One region of the Comamonas sp. MYb69 genome, then DNA from elsewhere that is predicted to be linked to it. Evidence: predicted binding sites of a transcription regulator. Region 1 holds the regulator's gene; each other region holds the start of a gene.
What was found. Region 1 encodes sigma-54, which starts transcription at its own class of promoters, with help from an activator protein. Its sites were predicted from a motif close to TGGCANGNAANCTGCTTT; they were not measured.

Region 1 (3,801 bases):
ATTCCGCCCCTGGCGCGCCCGACGAGTTCGTCGAAGGCGAAGGCGAGGTCATCACCTATAACGGCCGCGACGACACCGTGCACTTTGAGCGCCGCGGCGAGCTGCGCCGCTACCGCGAGACCACGTTGACCGACCAGGTCAGTGGCCCGCTGATCGTCTACAACAACCTGAGCGACACCTTCACTGTCTCCGGCCAGAAGGGTGCCCAGGCGGCGGCCGATCCCAAGCCCGGCGCGCCCAAGAAGGACCGCGTGCGCGTGATCCTGACGCCCAAGGCCGACGGCAAGGCGGACGACAAGGCCAGCGCCCCGGCCAAGCCCGCTGCCGATGACAAGACGCCATTGCGCCCCAGCACCCAACTGAACGACGGAGCCAAGTAACCGTGGCAGAAAACTCGTCGACCATTTCCGTCAATGCCCGGGTCGCCAACAGCGACCACCGCAGCCAGCTGGAGGTCTTGCACCTGGAGAAGTCCTACGGCAGCCGCAAGGTGGTCAAGGATGTATCGCTGTCGGTGCGCAAGGGCGAAGTGGTGGGTTTGCTCGGCCCTAATGGCGCGGGCAAGACCACCTCGTTCTACATGATCGTGGGCCTGGTACGCAGCGATGGCGGGGATATCCGCATCGATGGGCAGTCGGTAGCCAATATGCCGATCCACCAGCGCTCGCAGCTGGGCCTGTCCTACCTGCCGCAGGAAGCCTCGATCTTTCGCAAGCTCAGCGTGCAGGACAATGTGCGCGCCGTGCTGGAGCTGCAAAAGGATGAGCATGGCAAGCCGCTCTCGCGTGCCGAGGTCGAGCGCCAGCTCACCGCGCTGCTGCAGGAGCTGCGGGTCGAGCACCTGCGCGAGTCACCGTCGGTGGCGCTGTCCGGGGGCGAGCGCCGCCGCGTCGAGATCGCCCGTGCGCTGGCCACCCAGCCCCGTTTCATCTTGCTCGATGAGCCCTTCGCCGGCATCGACCCCATCGCCGTGATCGAGATCCAGCGCATTGTCGCCTTCCTCAAGGAGCGCGGCATTGGTGTGCTGATCACCGACCACAATGTGCGCGAAACCCTGGGTATCTGTGACCATGCCTGCATCATCAGCGATGGCAAGGTGCTGGCCGCCGGGACGCCGCAAGAGATTGTGGAGAACGCAGAGGTCCGGAGGGTGTATCTGGGTGAACATTTCCGTATGTGACACCGCACGCCTTGGCGGGCGTGCCAGCCAAGCTACCGACCTGCGCTGCGGGCCCGGTAGGGCTGATCTGTTGCCAACTGCCGCAGCCGCTGCAAAGGCGCAGCCATGATGCCGTCGCTGTCGCTGCGCGTATCGCAGAACCTGACCCTGACGCCCCAGCTGCAGCAGTCGATCCGCCTGCTGCAGCTGTCCACGCAGGAGCTGACGCAGGAAGTCGAGCAGATGCTCGACGAAAACCCGTTTCTGGAGCGCGAGGGCGATGAGGCCCCCGAGGCCGAAGCCGGTAAAGAAGCCGCTGAATCTGCCGAAGCTGCAGAAGCAGCCGACAAGGCTGCCGATACTGCTGCCAGCGCCGACACCAGCAACAGCAGCGATTTCGAGCCCGGAACCTCCGACCTGCCGCTGGATTTTGCTGCGGGCAAGGAAACCGGCGTCGATGCCGAGGCCGCTACCGGCGATTCGGCATCGGACTGGGAAGAGTGGGGCGGCGATCTGCCCGCCCGCTCCAGCGCAGGCGATGACGACGACGAGACGCCGATGTCCGACCGGCGCAGCGAGCACCTGAGCCTGCAGGATGTGCTGCACCGCCAGGCCTTGTCGCTGCGCCTGTGCCAGGAAGACCGGGCCGCGCTCTACTTTCTGATCGAATCGCTGAACGACGACGGCTACCTCGAAGAAACGCTGGCCGAGCTCGCGCAAAGCTTTGGCGATGCTTCGGACCCCGAGCGCTACGAGGCGCTGCTGCACCACCTGACCGTGGCGCTGCGCTTGCTGCAAAGCCTGGATCCGATTGGTGTGGGCGCGCGCAACCTGTCCGAGTGCATGCAGCTGCAGATCAAGGCCCAGCAGCGCCTGTTGGATGAAGAGGGCTCGGACACGCCCGAGGCCGATGCGCTGGCGCTGGAGACCGCCTTGCTGGTCTGCCAGGAGTCCCTTGATCTGCTGGCGCGCCGTGATGTGCGCAAGCTGGTGCAGCTGACCGGTTGCAACGAGGCGGCGGTGCGCAGCGCGCTGGCGCTGATCGCCAAGCTCGAACCCCGCCCCGGCCGGCCCTATGCCGATGTGGACCGCAACACCATCATCCCCGATGTCATCGTGCGACCCAGCAATGAGCGCGGCCTGCCGGTGCCCGGTTTCAGCGTGCAGCTCAATGCCGAGGTGATGCCGCGCCTGCGCGTGCAGGATGTCTACGCCAATGCCTTGCGCAGCCACAAGGGCAGCGAAGGCCATGGCGCGCTGCAGCAGCGGCTGCAGGAGGCGCGCTGGTTCATCAAGAACATCCAGCAGCGCTTTGACACCATCTTGCGCGTCTCGCAGGCCATCGTCGAACGCCAGCGCAATTTCTTTGTGCATGGCGAGCTGGCGATGCGCCCCATGGTGCTGCGCGAGATTGCCGATGAGCTGGGCCTGCACGAATCCACCATCAGCCGCGTGACCACGGCCAAGTACATGGCCACGCCGCAGGGCACGTTTGAGCTCAAGTACTTCTTTGGCTCGGGCCTGGGCACCGAGACCGGGGGCAGTGCGTCGAGCACGGCCGTCAAGGCGCTGATCAAGCAGCTGCTGGATGAGGAAAGCGCCAAGAAGCCGCTGTCGGATGCAAAGATCGCCGATCTGCTGCAGGCCCAGGGCATTGAATGCGCGCGCCGCACGGTGGCCAAGTACCGCGAGGCCATGCGCATCCCGCCCGCCAGCTTGCGCAAGGCGCTGTAGCCAAAGTCTCAGCCACCATAAAAAAACCGCAGCTGCCTGGGCACTGCGGTTTTCGCTTGTGGAAGCTGCCGATTTACTTCGGCCACAGCCACCAGATGAACAAGGCCAGAGCGGCGAGCATCAGGCCGAACTTGGTGAACTTGTAGGCCGTCTTGTTCCAGGCCTTGAAGCGGCGGCGGTACTGGCCCATGTAGAACGAGATCTTGAAGATGCGGCTGATGAAGCCGCGCGGATCGCCTTCGTTGTTGGGCGAGCTGGCAGCAGCCACCACATGCGTGCCCAGCCAGCGGTTGAGCCACTGTGCAAAGCCATTGGTCATCGGGCGCTCGACATCGCAGAACAGCACGATGCGGTTGCCTTCGGAGCGGTTCTCGGCCCAGTGCATGAAGGTCTCGTCAAAGATCACGCCTTCGCCCTCGCGCCAGCTGTAGGGCGTGCCATCGACCTCGATCATGCAGCGGTCGTCATTGGGCGCCAGCACAGCCAGGTGGTAGCGCAGCGAGCCGGCATAGGGGTCGCGGTGCAGGTTGAGCTTGGCGCCGGGCGGCAGCTCGGCAAACATGGCCGCCTTGATGCCGGGGATGGACTGCACCAGCGCCGTGGTCTTGGGGCAGAGCTCCATCGCAGATGGGTGGGCCTGGCCATACCACTTCAGGTAGAAGCGCTTCCAGCCGGTCTTGAAGAAGGAGTTGAAGCCCGCATCGTCGTTGTTGGCCGCCGCCTTGATCTGCATGGCCTGGTGCAGGCCGATGGCCTCTTCGCGGATCTCGCGCCAGTGGGCCTGCAAGGGGGCCAGGTCGGGGAAGGTGCTGGTGGGCAGGTAGGGCGTGCGCGGTACCTTGCTGAACATCAGCATGAACACATTGAACGGCGCCGTGAAGGTGGAGTGGTCAAACAGCTGGCGCAGC
Region 2 (3,801 bases), on a different contig from region 1:
TGCGTGATTACGGGCGCGGCTTTTGGAGCCAGCAATGGCGTGGGGTACTGCGCCTTTTGGGCCGCGCCTAGGTGCGGCACACCCGCTTGATACCGAATCACTGAGCGGCCCGCCAGCCTGGCCACCCGCCCAGATACACAAGGAGTTCACCCCATGCCCCTCGCGTCTGCGGGCTCCCGCCTGATGTTTGATGCCTTCTGGCGTGCCGCCGCCTATTGTTTCCGGCCCCGGGTCATGCTGCTGTCGGTGCTGCCACTGGTGGTGATGCTGGTGGCCTTGGGTGGCTGGAGCTATTTTTACTGGTCGGGCGCCGTGGCGACGATGCAGCACTGGGTGGAGACGATTGGCTGGCTGCGCACGGTATTCAGCTGGTTTGGCAGCAGTGGCACCGAAGGTTTTGCGGCCGGCATTGCGCCCTTTGTGGTGCTGATCCTGATCACGCCGGTGGCAGCGGTGGTCGCGCTGCTGGTGATTGCGCTTTTGATGACGCCGGCCCTGGTCAACATGGTGACCGAGCAGCGCTTTGCCCGGCTGGAGAAGAAGCAGGGCATGGGTCTGGTCACCAGCGTGCTCTGGGCCTTGAGCACCTCGGCGGTGGCCATTGTGGCCTTTGTCGTCACCATGCCGCTGTGGCTGATCCCGCCTTTGGTGCTGATTGTGCCGCCCGTCATCTGGGGCTGGCTGACCTACCGCGTGATGAGTGTGGATGCCCTTGCCGAGCATGCCAGCAAGGCTGAGCGCGACACGCTGCTGCAGCGCCACCGCTGGCCGCTCTTGCTGATGGGCATCATCTCGGGCTATATCGGCATTGCGCCCAGCGTTGTCTGGGCCTCGGGCATGGTGTTCACCATTGGCTTTGTCGTGCTGATACCCATTGCCGTGTGGATCTATGCCATCACCTTTGCGTTTTCCTCGCTGTGGTTCATCCACTTCTGCCTGGCCGCGCTGCAGCAGCTGCGGATCGAGAATGGCGACCTGGGCGCGCAGCCGCAGCCGCCGGTGGCGGAGCCGCTCGTGGCCGATACATCCGATGCCGGCTTGCTGGCCGATGGCACGGAGCCCAAGTAAGAACCTCTTCAAAGAGGGAAGGGCGCGGAGCAGGGCATGTGCCAATGGGCTCGGCCAGTGCCTCAGCCGCCTACGCACCAATGTGGTGCATAAATAACTATTTTGGTGCATGTGCGCCATCCGCATAAAGTGCTGTTAGTTTTGCACCATCTTGGTGCTTGCTCGGCAATGCAGGCCCTGGTCTGCACGGATCTGGGCGGTGGGATGCAAAATCCTCGTCGCCCCTCGGAGGCCCAGGCCAAAAGCGCGGTACAGTCTGGCATTGGGCACAGTCCGGCTGCGATCGCGTTCTGGCGGGCCCGCATTTTCTGGTCGGCATGGGCATGTCACAAAACTGGCACGTAAACTGCTTTAGTCTTGGCACAGCCCTTTTTATTCACGATTTTCTTTGGAGCATTAGATGGCCAAGAGCGTTGCAGATGTGATGAGCATGTTGGACGAGAACGAGGTCAAGTTCGTTGATCTGCGTTTCACCGACACCCGTGGCAAGGAACAGCACGTCACGGTGCCTATCTCGCACTTTGACGAAGACAAGTTCACCTCGGGCCACGCGTTTGATGGCTCCTCCATCGCTGGCTGGAAGGGTATCGAAGCATCCGACATGCTGCTGATGCCCGATCCCAACACCGCCAACATCGATCCGTTCTTTGACGAAACCACGATGTTCCTGCAGTGCGACGTGATCGAGCCCGGTGATGGCAAGGCCTATGACCGCGATCCACGTTCGGTGGCCAAGCGCGCAGAAGCCTACCTGAAGGCATCGGGCCTGGGCGACACCGCCTACTTCGGTCCAGAGCCAGAATTCTTCATCTTCGACGGCGTGCGTTGGAGCACCGAACCCAACAACCCTTTCTTCGACATCGAAGAGTACGAAGCACCCTGGAACAGCGGCGCCAAGTTCGACAACGGCAACCGTGGCCACCGTCCACGCGTCAAGGGCGGCTACTTCCCCGTGCCTCCTGTTGACAGCACCCAGGACATGCGCGCTGAAATGTCCCTGCTGCTCGAATCGCTGGGCATCCCGGTTGAAGTGTTCCACCACGAAGTGGCGGGCGCTGGCCAGAACGAACTGGGCACCCGTTTCTCCACCCTGGTGGAACGTGCGGACTGGACCCAGGTGCAAAAGTACGTGATCTGGAACGTGGCAGACACCTACGGCAAGACCGCGACCTTCATGCCTAAGCCATACTCGGGCGACAACGGCTCGGGCATGCACGTGCACCAGTCCGTGTGGAAAGACGGCAAGAACCTGTTCGCCGGTGACGGCTATGCCGGTCTGTCCGATTTCGCGCTGTACTACATCGGCGGCATCATCAAGCACGCCCGTGCACTGAACGCCATCACCAACCCTGGCACCAACAGCTACAAGCGCCTGGTTCCTGGTTTCGAAGCGCCTGTGAAGCTGGCTTACTCGGCCAAGAACCGCTCGGCATCGATCCGTATTCCTTACGTGAGCAACCCCAAGGGCCGCCGCGTGGAAGCACGTTTCCCCGATCCCCTGATGAACCCCTACCTGGGCTTCGCAGCGCTGTTGATGGCCGGTCTGGACGGCGTGGAAAACAAGATCCATCCGGGTGAAGCTGCCACCAAGGATCTGTACCATCTGCCTCCAGAGGAAGACAAGCTGGTGCCTACCGTGTGCCACAGCCTGGACCAGGCCTTGGAAGCACTGGATGCCGACCGCGCGTTCCTGACCAAGGGCGGCGTGTTCAGCGACAGCATGCTGGACGCCTACATCGAGCTGAAGATGGGCGAAGTGACCCGCTTCCGCCAAGCCGTGCACCCTGTCGAATACGACATGTACTACTCGCTGTAAGCCCCTGCTGGCCAGGCCCTTGTGGCCTGGCCCTTTGGGCAAAACGGCCTGCCGACCTGCGAAGGTGGCAGGCCTTTTTTTATGCGTGCTCTCGGGGCAGGGGGCATGCCCGGACAGGGGTGAATCTGTAACAGCAGGAACTGTTCGGCATGATCGGCCTCCTTTGTAGCTACACTGCAGGTTGCAGAGAGGGGCCATCGTGCAAAGCCGCTAACGGGCTGTCACGGACATACGGGCAAAGTGGAGTGAACGGGCGAAACGGGGTTATGCATACAAAGTTGTTGTTTTTGATGGTGGCAGTGGCATGTGCGCAAGGCGCGGTGGCGCAGGATCGCATTTATCGCTGTGGCAATGAATACACCAACGATGTGGCCAAGGCGCGGCAAAAGGGCTGCGCCGTGGTTGAAGGCGCCAATGTCACCATCGTGCAAGGCACGCGCCCGCACACGCCTGCTGCCAGCCCGGCGCCCTCCCCCAATGCCCCCGCAGCTGCCCCGCGCCCCGCGCGCGCGCCCGCCGCTGCCACCCCCGCGCCACGCTCCACCACGGCCGATGGCCGCGCCCGCGATTCCGATGCGCGCCTCATCCTCGAGACCGAGCTGAAAAAGGCCCAGGATAAAAAGCTTGCTTTGGCGCGCGAGTACAACAACGGCGAGCCCGAGAAAAACGCCCTGGAGATGCGCAACCCTGCCTTCTACACCAAGCGCGTGGCCGATCTGAAGCAGGAAATCACGCGCAACGACAGCGATATCGCCGGCATCCAGCGTGAGCTCCAACGCCTGCCGGCCCCATAATCAAAGCTTCTACCTTTTGGGGCATATCCCATGTCTGACCTCCGTGCCATGGATCGCGAATGGCAGGCGCTGGAACACATCGCCACCTTGGTCGCCGTGATACGGCTCGATGGCGCCGCCGTG
Region 3 (3,801 bases), on a different contig from region 1:
GCGGCTGATCCTCTCAGCCCAACACAAAGCGCCTTCGGGCGCTTTTTGCATTTCTACGCCGGGCTGCAGAGAGGGTGCATCGTCAAGGGGAAAGAGCGCCTGCAGCAGCCAACGCATTGATCGGCATCAGTCATCAAGGGGAATCAAGGGTAAACCCGTAACTAAAATCCGGTAGCACCCAACACATCGTGATCCTTTGTCAACCGCGTATCGAAAGTGTCATTTGTATAGCTTATGTGCATATAATCGTGACGAGGTTTATCAATATGCCAAGACTCATAGTTTCATTAGATGGAGTGGTGATCCAGGACTACATGCTGACGGAGTCCAGGGCCACCCTGGGGCGCCGTTCCACCAACGACATCGTGCTGACCGACATGGCGGTCAGCGGCGAGCATGTGGCCTTCACCTATGAGAAGAAGATCGGCATCGTCGTCGTCGAAGACCTGGGCAGCACCAATGGCACCAAGGTCAACGGCCTCAAGGTGCGCCGCCAGGTGCTGCAAAGCGGCGATCTGCTGGACATCGGCAAATGCCGCATCCGCTTTTTGATGAACTCGCTCGTGCCCGAAAGCCATTACATGCATGCCAGCGAAGCCGGCAGCCTGACCGCCAAGCCCGCCCATGCCGACCACGGCGAAGACAGCCCCACGGTCCCCGCCGACTTCCCCCCTGCCGAAGAGCAGCCCTACACCCCCAGCCCCTACCTGCGCGCCGTCAGCGGCGCCAGCGAAGACATCATTCTGTCCAAGGTCGTCACCACCGTCGGCCGCCCCGGTATTGCCGTCGCTGCGCTGACCAAGCGGGGCAAGGGCTATATCGCCACCAAGGTCGATGGCTCGGCCGATGTGGTGCTCAATGGCCAGGCGCTCAATGGCGTGGGGCTGTCGATGCACAAGGGGGATCGGATTGAGCTGGCGGGGATGGCTTATGAGTTTTGGACTTAAGACCCTGAACCTGGAACTTGCGTAGACAGGTCTACACAGCAGCGACGGCACCTTTGGGTGCCGTTTCTGTTTGTGCATCCCTTATGCATTGCATGCGCGCTCAACATGCAGGTGACAAAAATGGCAGAAATCTCGACTTGCTGACATTTATGAACGTATTGCACAATAAGTTAACAAAACGCCGCATTTTTGTCAGCCAAGACCGCGAGATGTGTAGGCGCTAAAAGTTGGCATAGCAATTGCTGTAAGTGATGCACGCCAAGTCGCTCGACAAGGCTACCTAATCACTGGTTACATAGAGAGGATTCAACATGCTGCGTAAGATGCAAAAGGGTTTCACCCTGATTGAACTGATGATCGTTGTGGCGATTATCGGTATTTTGGCTGCGGTGGCACTGCCTGCGTACCAAGACTACACGGTGAGAGCGCGTGTTTCCGAAGGCTTGGTTGCCGTTTCTGCGGCAAAAGTTCAAGTCGCTGATGTTTTGGCTTCGGGCAATCCAACTTCGAATGCTGACGGTTACGCATTTGGATTTACTGCTCCGACTGCCACTAAAAATATGGCATCTCTGGCGATTGCTTCTGGTACCGGTGTCATCACCATGACTACCACTGGTGCTGCAGGTGGTGGTTCGTTGATTGTTACTCCTAATGCACCAATCGGCACTGCATTGCCGACAGGCACTTCTTCGTTCACTCCTCCTGCTGATAATGTTGCATGGCGCTGCATGGCAGCCTCGGCATCGTCTGCAGGTTTTGCGAGTGCTACCGCAGGTTCGCTGGCTGCGCGATACGCTCCCGCAGAATGCAAATAAAATTAATTGCCTACTAAAAAAGAGCGCTTTTGCGCTCTTTTCTTTTTTATAAATAATTTATCAGGGCGAGGGATATGGTTGAGATGTATATGAAAGAAGTGAGGGCATGGGCTACATTATTTGTAGTTATGGCACTGTTAGCGGAATCAGTGCACTTGATGCTTTACGGTCATTCGTATATTTCAACCATTATGGGGGTTGATAGGACGCTAATTGGACATTTTATTCAATGGTCTTTTCCTTTGGCAGGGGGGGCAATTTTTTTCGCCATCGCTGGGTGGTTGCCATGGGGAGTAAAAGGTCGAAATATTTTTGCAGTGATAGGGCTTGTATTTGTCTTTTTTTATATATTTGCGACTGATGAAGCTTATCAATTTTATTCACTGTTTTATATATTTGCGATTCCCTTGGGGTGGGGTTTGTTTATAAAGGCAATTTATTATATAGTAGCTCATATTATTTCTAGGAAAAATTTACCAGAGTGGGTTTCTACATACATATTGCTGACGATTGCAACAATTTCTTTGGGGGTGGCAACAAATGCCGCACTTCGTAATGGGGTCTTGTTATATCCTCTTACCTATGATTATCATTTGATAAAAATAGATGCTGCATTTGGTGGGTTCTCGCAATTCATTGCGAAAGTTGCCAATGAGGGACCTAATTGGATAAGATCGCTGACAGTGGTAATTTATTCACTGCTTGCGCTGTTATTTTTTCCATTGGTTGCAATGCTAATTAGGGAAAAAAAAATTCGATCTCTTCATGGCTGGCGCATGCTTGTCTTGCCTTTTGGTATCGCTTGGATATGCTATTTGTGGCTTCCCGCAACAGGGCCAATAGCGGTATATGGCTTGACAAATTACCCATCGAATATCCCAGGGATTACAGATATACCATCAGTGATGGCTACGGTACAAGGTTCAGCTAGGAATGCAGTGCCGTCAATGCATCTATCTGGGGCTATATGGGTTCTTATGATTTGTGCCTCATTTAGGCGCAAGTTTCTGTTTGCATTGTCAATTTTCTTTCTTTTAGGTACTGCTTGGGCAACGTTGGCCTTAGGGGAGCATTATCTAATAGATTTGGTAATTGCAGTCCCATTTGCTACAGCTGTGGGTGTGAGCTTGATGAATCCACCACGTTGGCAGCAAGCACCTAGTTGGGCTAAGAAAATCCAATTAAGCGCAATATTTGCGTTTTTCATTTGGATGATATTGCTACGCTTTTGGCCAATTTTTTTGGAAGAAAATATTAGGCTGGTTCAAATAATGAGCATTTTTAGCGTGGGTTTTGGTATTTTATTATTGTTTGTATTTATTCGATGCGTCTGGGATGAGTGTGATGCAAACGAAGATCTGTTATTAAAAAATAAGCATTCACATCTCAATAAGGCTTGGCGTGCACCTGTTTTTTTGCCGAAAGAGCTAAAAGGCAATCATTGGCTGGTCGGTATTTTCTTCTTTTCGGGCTTAGCAGGTTTAGTTTACGAAGTTGTATATGCCAAAGCACTAGGGGTGACCTTTGGCGGTACATCTTTGGCAGCTAAAACAGTGCTCATGACTTATATGGGAGGGATGGCATTAGGAGCATGGTTAGGCGGGTTACTCGCGGAGCGAACAAAGCGTCCGTTGCTTTGGTATGCATATTTTGAGGCGGCTATAGGTTTGTACGCAGCTATCACGCCTTTGTTGTTCTCGGCCATTCAATTAATTTATGTGATGATTGCTGAAGACCGTGCGCCAGATGCAGGCTGGTTGACAATATTACGGATGTCGTTAGGCGCCGCAGTCCTAGGAGTTCCAACAATATTGATGGGGGCTACATTACCTTTAGTTTTTCAATGCTTGCGTAGTATGGGTATACCAACTGGGCGAGCAATTGCTCCACTGTACGGCGCGAATGTATTGGGGGCTGCGGTAGGTGCATTGATCGCGGGATATTTGCTATTGCCGGCTGTAGGGCGTAATGGTGGGACATTCCTTGCAGCAGCAATAAGTCTATTGGTATCGCTGTATGTTATCGAAAAATTAAAAAAA
Region 4 (3,801 bases), on a different contig from region 1:
CCGGGCCTCATTCCAGCGCCCCTTGCACCAGGCCGCGAAAGCCGTAGATCTGCCGGTCGCCGCCCAGGTCCACCAGCTCCACCGTACGCTGCTGGCCCGGCTCAAAGCGCACCGCCATGCCGCTGGCAATATGCAGGCGCATGCCATGGGCCGCCTGGCGGTCAAAGACCAGGCCGGCATTGGTCTCGGCAAAGTGGTAGTGCGAGCCGACCTGGATAGGCCGGTCGCTGGCGTTGTGCACCACCACGGTGGTGGTGCGGCGCCCCGGGTTCAGCACATGTTCGCCGTCATCCAGCAGCAGTTCACCTGGGATCATCGTGCTGCTCCTCGTCAGGCCAGGCGCGTCAGCATGGCTGCGCCCAAGACCGCGGTGGCGCCGCCCGCCAGCTTGGCCAGCCAGCGGTGGCGCTGCATCAGGGCCTTGCCCAGCACCATGCCGCCGACATGCAGCAGGGCCGAGCCCAGCGCCATGCCCGCCAAGGCACCCACAGAGGCCCAGCCTGTATCCGCTGCCAGTTCGAACCCATGGGCTGCGCCATGGAAAAACGCAAACACACCCGCCAGCGCAGCGGCCAGCACCCAGGGCATCTGCTTTTGCACTGCTACCAACAGGCCCAGCACCAAGACGGACGCAGCAATCATCGGCTCCACACCCGGCACCCACAGGCCCGCAAAACCCGCCAACGCCCCCGCTACCAGCAGGGCCACAAAGGCGGCCGGTGCGCGCCAGGCGGGCGTCACCGTCAGCGCACTCCAGGCGCCCACGGCCAGCATGGCCGCCATATGGTCCGCGCCGGTAAACGGGTGGGCAAAGGCATGGCCAAAGCTGCTCAAAAAGCCATGGTGGCCGCCGCCGTCGCTGCCCACATGGGCGAGTGCGGACAGCGGCAAGGCGGCAGCGGCAGCCGCCACGGTGGCAGAGAGTTTCTTGAAGTTCATGGTGCTAGGCTTGCGCAAGGGAAAAGATGGGGATTCAGACAATGGGCTCATGCACGGTGACGAGCTTGGTGCCATCGGGAAAGGTCGCCTCGATCTGGATATCGGCAATCATCTCGGGGATGCCCTCCATCACATCGGCGCGCGTGAGCACCGTGCGGCCAGCGCTCATCAGCTGGGCAACGGTCTTGCCATCGCGCGCGCCCTCCATCACAAAGGCGCTGATCAGCGCCACCGCCTCGGGGTAGTTCAGCTTGAGCCCCCGGGCCAGGCGCCGCTCGGCCAGCAAGGCGGCGGTAAAGATCAGCAGCTTGTCTTTTTCGCGAGGTGTCAGTTCCATACCTAGTGCAAAGCAAGGCACATGCCAAGGGGCTGCAGCGGCAGAGCATGCACGCTTTCCGTGCTGCATCCTCTGCTCCTTGCACCACAAGCATGCAGACCTGCCGTTCATGCACCAATTCAGCACAGCCAGCACCCCAGGGCGGTGCAGTTCCTGGCACGTGGATTGCAAAACCCCAGCCATGTCTTGTGCACCCTACTCACCTCCGATCCCGGCCCTTGGGCCCTGCTGGCCAGCGGGCATTCAGCACCAGCCGCAGCCATGAGCTGGCATGCCCAACTAGACCTGCGCTACGGCCAGCAAGCCGGCAAGACCTCGGTGCAGTTCAGCCACGATGGCCCGCTGCGCATTCTCAAAAGCCTCTACCCCGAAGGCCCAGGCATTTGCCACAACGTGCTGGTGCACCCGCCCGGTGGCCTGGTGGGGGGCGATGTGCTGGATATCTCGGTCGAGGTGGCGGCAGGCGCGCATGCGCTCATCACCACGCCGGGCGCGACGCGCTTTTACAAGAGCAATGGCCAGCCGGCCTTGCAGCGCACCCGCCTTAAGCTGCAGGCCGGCGCCCGGCTGGAATGGCTGCCGCTGGAGGCCATTGCCTACAATGCCTGCGACGCGGCCAATGAGCTGCAGATGGCGCTGGCACCGGGTGCAGAGCTGCTGACCTGGGACATCACCGCGCTGGGCCTGCCGCTGGCCGGCCAGCCCTTTACCCAGGGCGTGTTTTCACAGCACATCGCCTGGCCGGGGCATTTTCTGGAGCGTGGCCGCATCCGGGCCGATGATGGGCTGCTGCTCAACGGCCAGCTGGGCCTGGCGGGCCAGCGCTGCATGGGCAGCCTGCTCTATGCCAGCGGCTCACCGATCACCCGCGCGCAACGCGAAGCGCTGCTGGAGAGCACCCAACTGTTGCTGGAAGCCGCGCCTGCAGAGGTCATGGCTGGCGTGACTGCGCCGAATGAGCACATGCTGGTGCTGCGTGGTCTGGCGCCCGTGGTGGAGCCCGCTATGCAGCTGTGGAAGACGGTCTGGGGCCACTGGCGCAGCAGCCTCTGGGGCTTGCCAGCGCAGCGGCCGCGTATCTGGTCGATGTAAGACCTGTTCAAAGGGGCTGCTTGCCCCGCGCGATTAAGCGCCGTCGATCAGCTGTTCGATATCCTTGGCGAGCGTATCGACCGGGGTGCCATAGCGGCTGTACAAACGCAGGCGGCCTTCCGGGTCGAAGATGTAGTCGCCCGCGGTATGGTCCATCGTGTAGCTGCCCGGGGTCTGGCCCTCGACCCGCTTGTAGTAAACCTTGAAGTCCTTGGCCATCTTGGCCGTTTCCTCGTCGCTGCCGCGCAGCGCCAGAAAGCTGGGGTCAAAGTTGGCCAGGTAGGCCTGCAGAATCTCGGGCGTGTCGCGGGAGGGATCGACCGAGGCAAAGATCACCTGCAGCTTGTCACCCTTGGCGCCGAGCTTTTGCTTGACGGCGGCCAGGTCACCCAGAGTGGTCGGGCAGACATCGGGGCACTGGGTAAAGCCAAAGAACACCAGCACGACCTTGCCCTTGAAATCCGCCATGCTGCGGCGCTGGCCATGCTGGTCGGGCATGGAGAAGTCCTGCCCATACTCCTTGCTGCCGGTCAGGTCGATGGCGTTGAAATCGGCCTTGGATTTGCAGGCGGTGAGGACACCGGCGGTCGAGGCCAGCATGGCCGAGCCCGCCAGCCAGCGAAGGGCATTGCGCTTGTTCATTGCAGATTTACCAGCTCACATAGTGGTCCACCAACAGCGCCACAAACAGCAGGCTGAGGTAGACCAGCGAAAAACGGAAAGTCTTGCGCGCCAGCGCATCGGAGTAATTGCGCCACAGCGCAAAGGCATAGCCAAAGAACCCGGCACCCAGCACGACTGCGGCCACCAGGTAGATCCAGGAGCTCATCTGGATGATGAAGGGCAGCAGGCCGGCGGCAAACAAGACCACGGTGTAGAGCAAGACCTGCACGCGGGTGTAATAGTTCCCATGGGTGACCGGCAGCATCGGCAGGCCGGACTTGCGGTAGTCCTCGACCCGGTACAGCGCCAGCGCCCAGAAGTGCGGCGGCGTCCACAGGAAGATGATCAGGAACAGCAACAGTGCCTGGGGCGAGACATCGCCGGTCATCGCGGCCCAGCCCAGCACGGGGGGCATGGCGCCCGATGCGCCACCGATCACGATGTTCTGCGGCGTCAGCGGCTTGAGGATCACCGTGTAGATGACGGCATAACCGACAAAGGTCGCAAAGGTCAGCCACATGGTGATGGCATTGATCCAGACGATCAAAATGGCCGAGCCGGCGATGCACAGCCCGGCAGAAAACATCAGGGTCTGCAGGTTGGACAGCTCGCCGCGCGCGGTGGGGCGCCAGGCGGTGCGCTTCATGCGCGCATCGATGCTTTGCTCGACCAGGCAGTTGAAGGCCGCTGCGGCCCCCGCCACCAGCCAGATGCCCGCACAGGCGACGGCCATGCGCAGCAGCTCGGCGCCGGTGGGCACACCGGGCACG

Region 2: glnA (type I glutamate--ammonia ligase) is a predicted target of sigma-54. The motif match lies at 1,404-1,421, and genes of this name have one in related genera.
Region 3: WH303_RS00285 (pilin) is a predicted target of sigma-54. The motif match lies at 1,176-1,193, and genes of this name have one in related genera.
Region 4: WH303_RS05780 (urease accessory protein UreD) is a predicted target of sigma-54. The motif match lies at 1,431-1,448, and genes of this name have one in related genera.

The regions. Positions count from the first base shown of each region.
Region 1 covers NZ_JBBGZG010000020.1:45,540-49,340, forward strand. Annotated here, with positions in the region: gene lptA (lipopolysaccharide transport periplasmic protein LptA) at 1-380, shown strand, start outside; gene lptB (LPS export ABC transporter ATP-binding protein) at 404-1,180, shown strand; gene WH303_RS22050 (RNA polymerase factor sigma-54) at 1,286-2,893, shown strand; gene WH303_RS22055 (aspartyl/asparaginyl beta-hydroxylase domain-containing protein) at 2,967-3,801, opposite strand, start outside.
Region 2 covers NZ_JBBGZG010000010.1:4,276-8,076, forward strand. Annotated here, with positions in the region: gene WH303_RS14580 (sterol desaturase family protein) at 1-71, shown strand, start outside; gene WH303_RS14585 (EI24 domain-containing protein) at 154-1,068, shown strand; gene glnA (type I glutamate--ammonia ligase) at 1,469-2,884, shown strand; gene WH303_RS14595 (hypothetical protein) at 3,151-3,678, shown strand; gene glnL (nitrogen regulation protein NR(II)) at 3,709-3,801, shown strand, end outside.
Region 3 covers NZ_JBBGZG010000001.1:55,281-59,081, forward strand. Annotated here, with positions in the region: gene WH303_RS00280 (FHA domain-containing protein) at 267-947, shown strand; gene WH303_RS00285 (pilin) at 1,259-1,762, shown strand; gene WH303_RS00290 (phosphatase PAP2 family protein) at 1,837-3,801, shown strand, end outside.
Region 4 covers NZ_JBBGZG010000003.1:341,640-345,440, reverse strand. Annotated here, with positions in the region: gene WH303_RS05795 (urease subunit beta) at 8-316, opposite strand; gene WH303_RS05790 (HupE/UreJ family protein) at 331-939, opposite strand; gene WH303_RS05785 (urease subunit gamma) at 974-1,276, opposite strand; gene WH303_RS05780 (urease accessory protein UreD) at 1,538-2,368, shown strand; gene WH303_RS05775 (SCO family protein) at 2,402-3,010, opposite strand; gene cyoE (heme o synthase) at 3,018-3,801, opposite strand, start outside.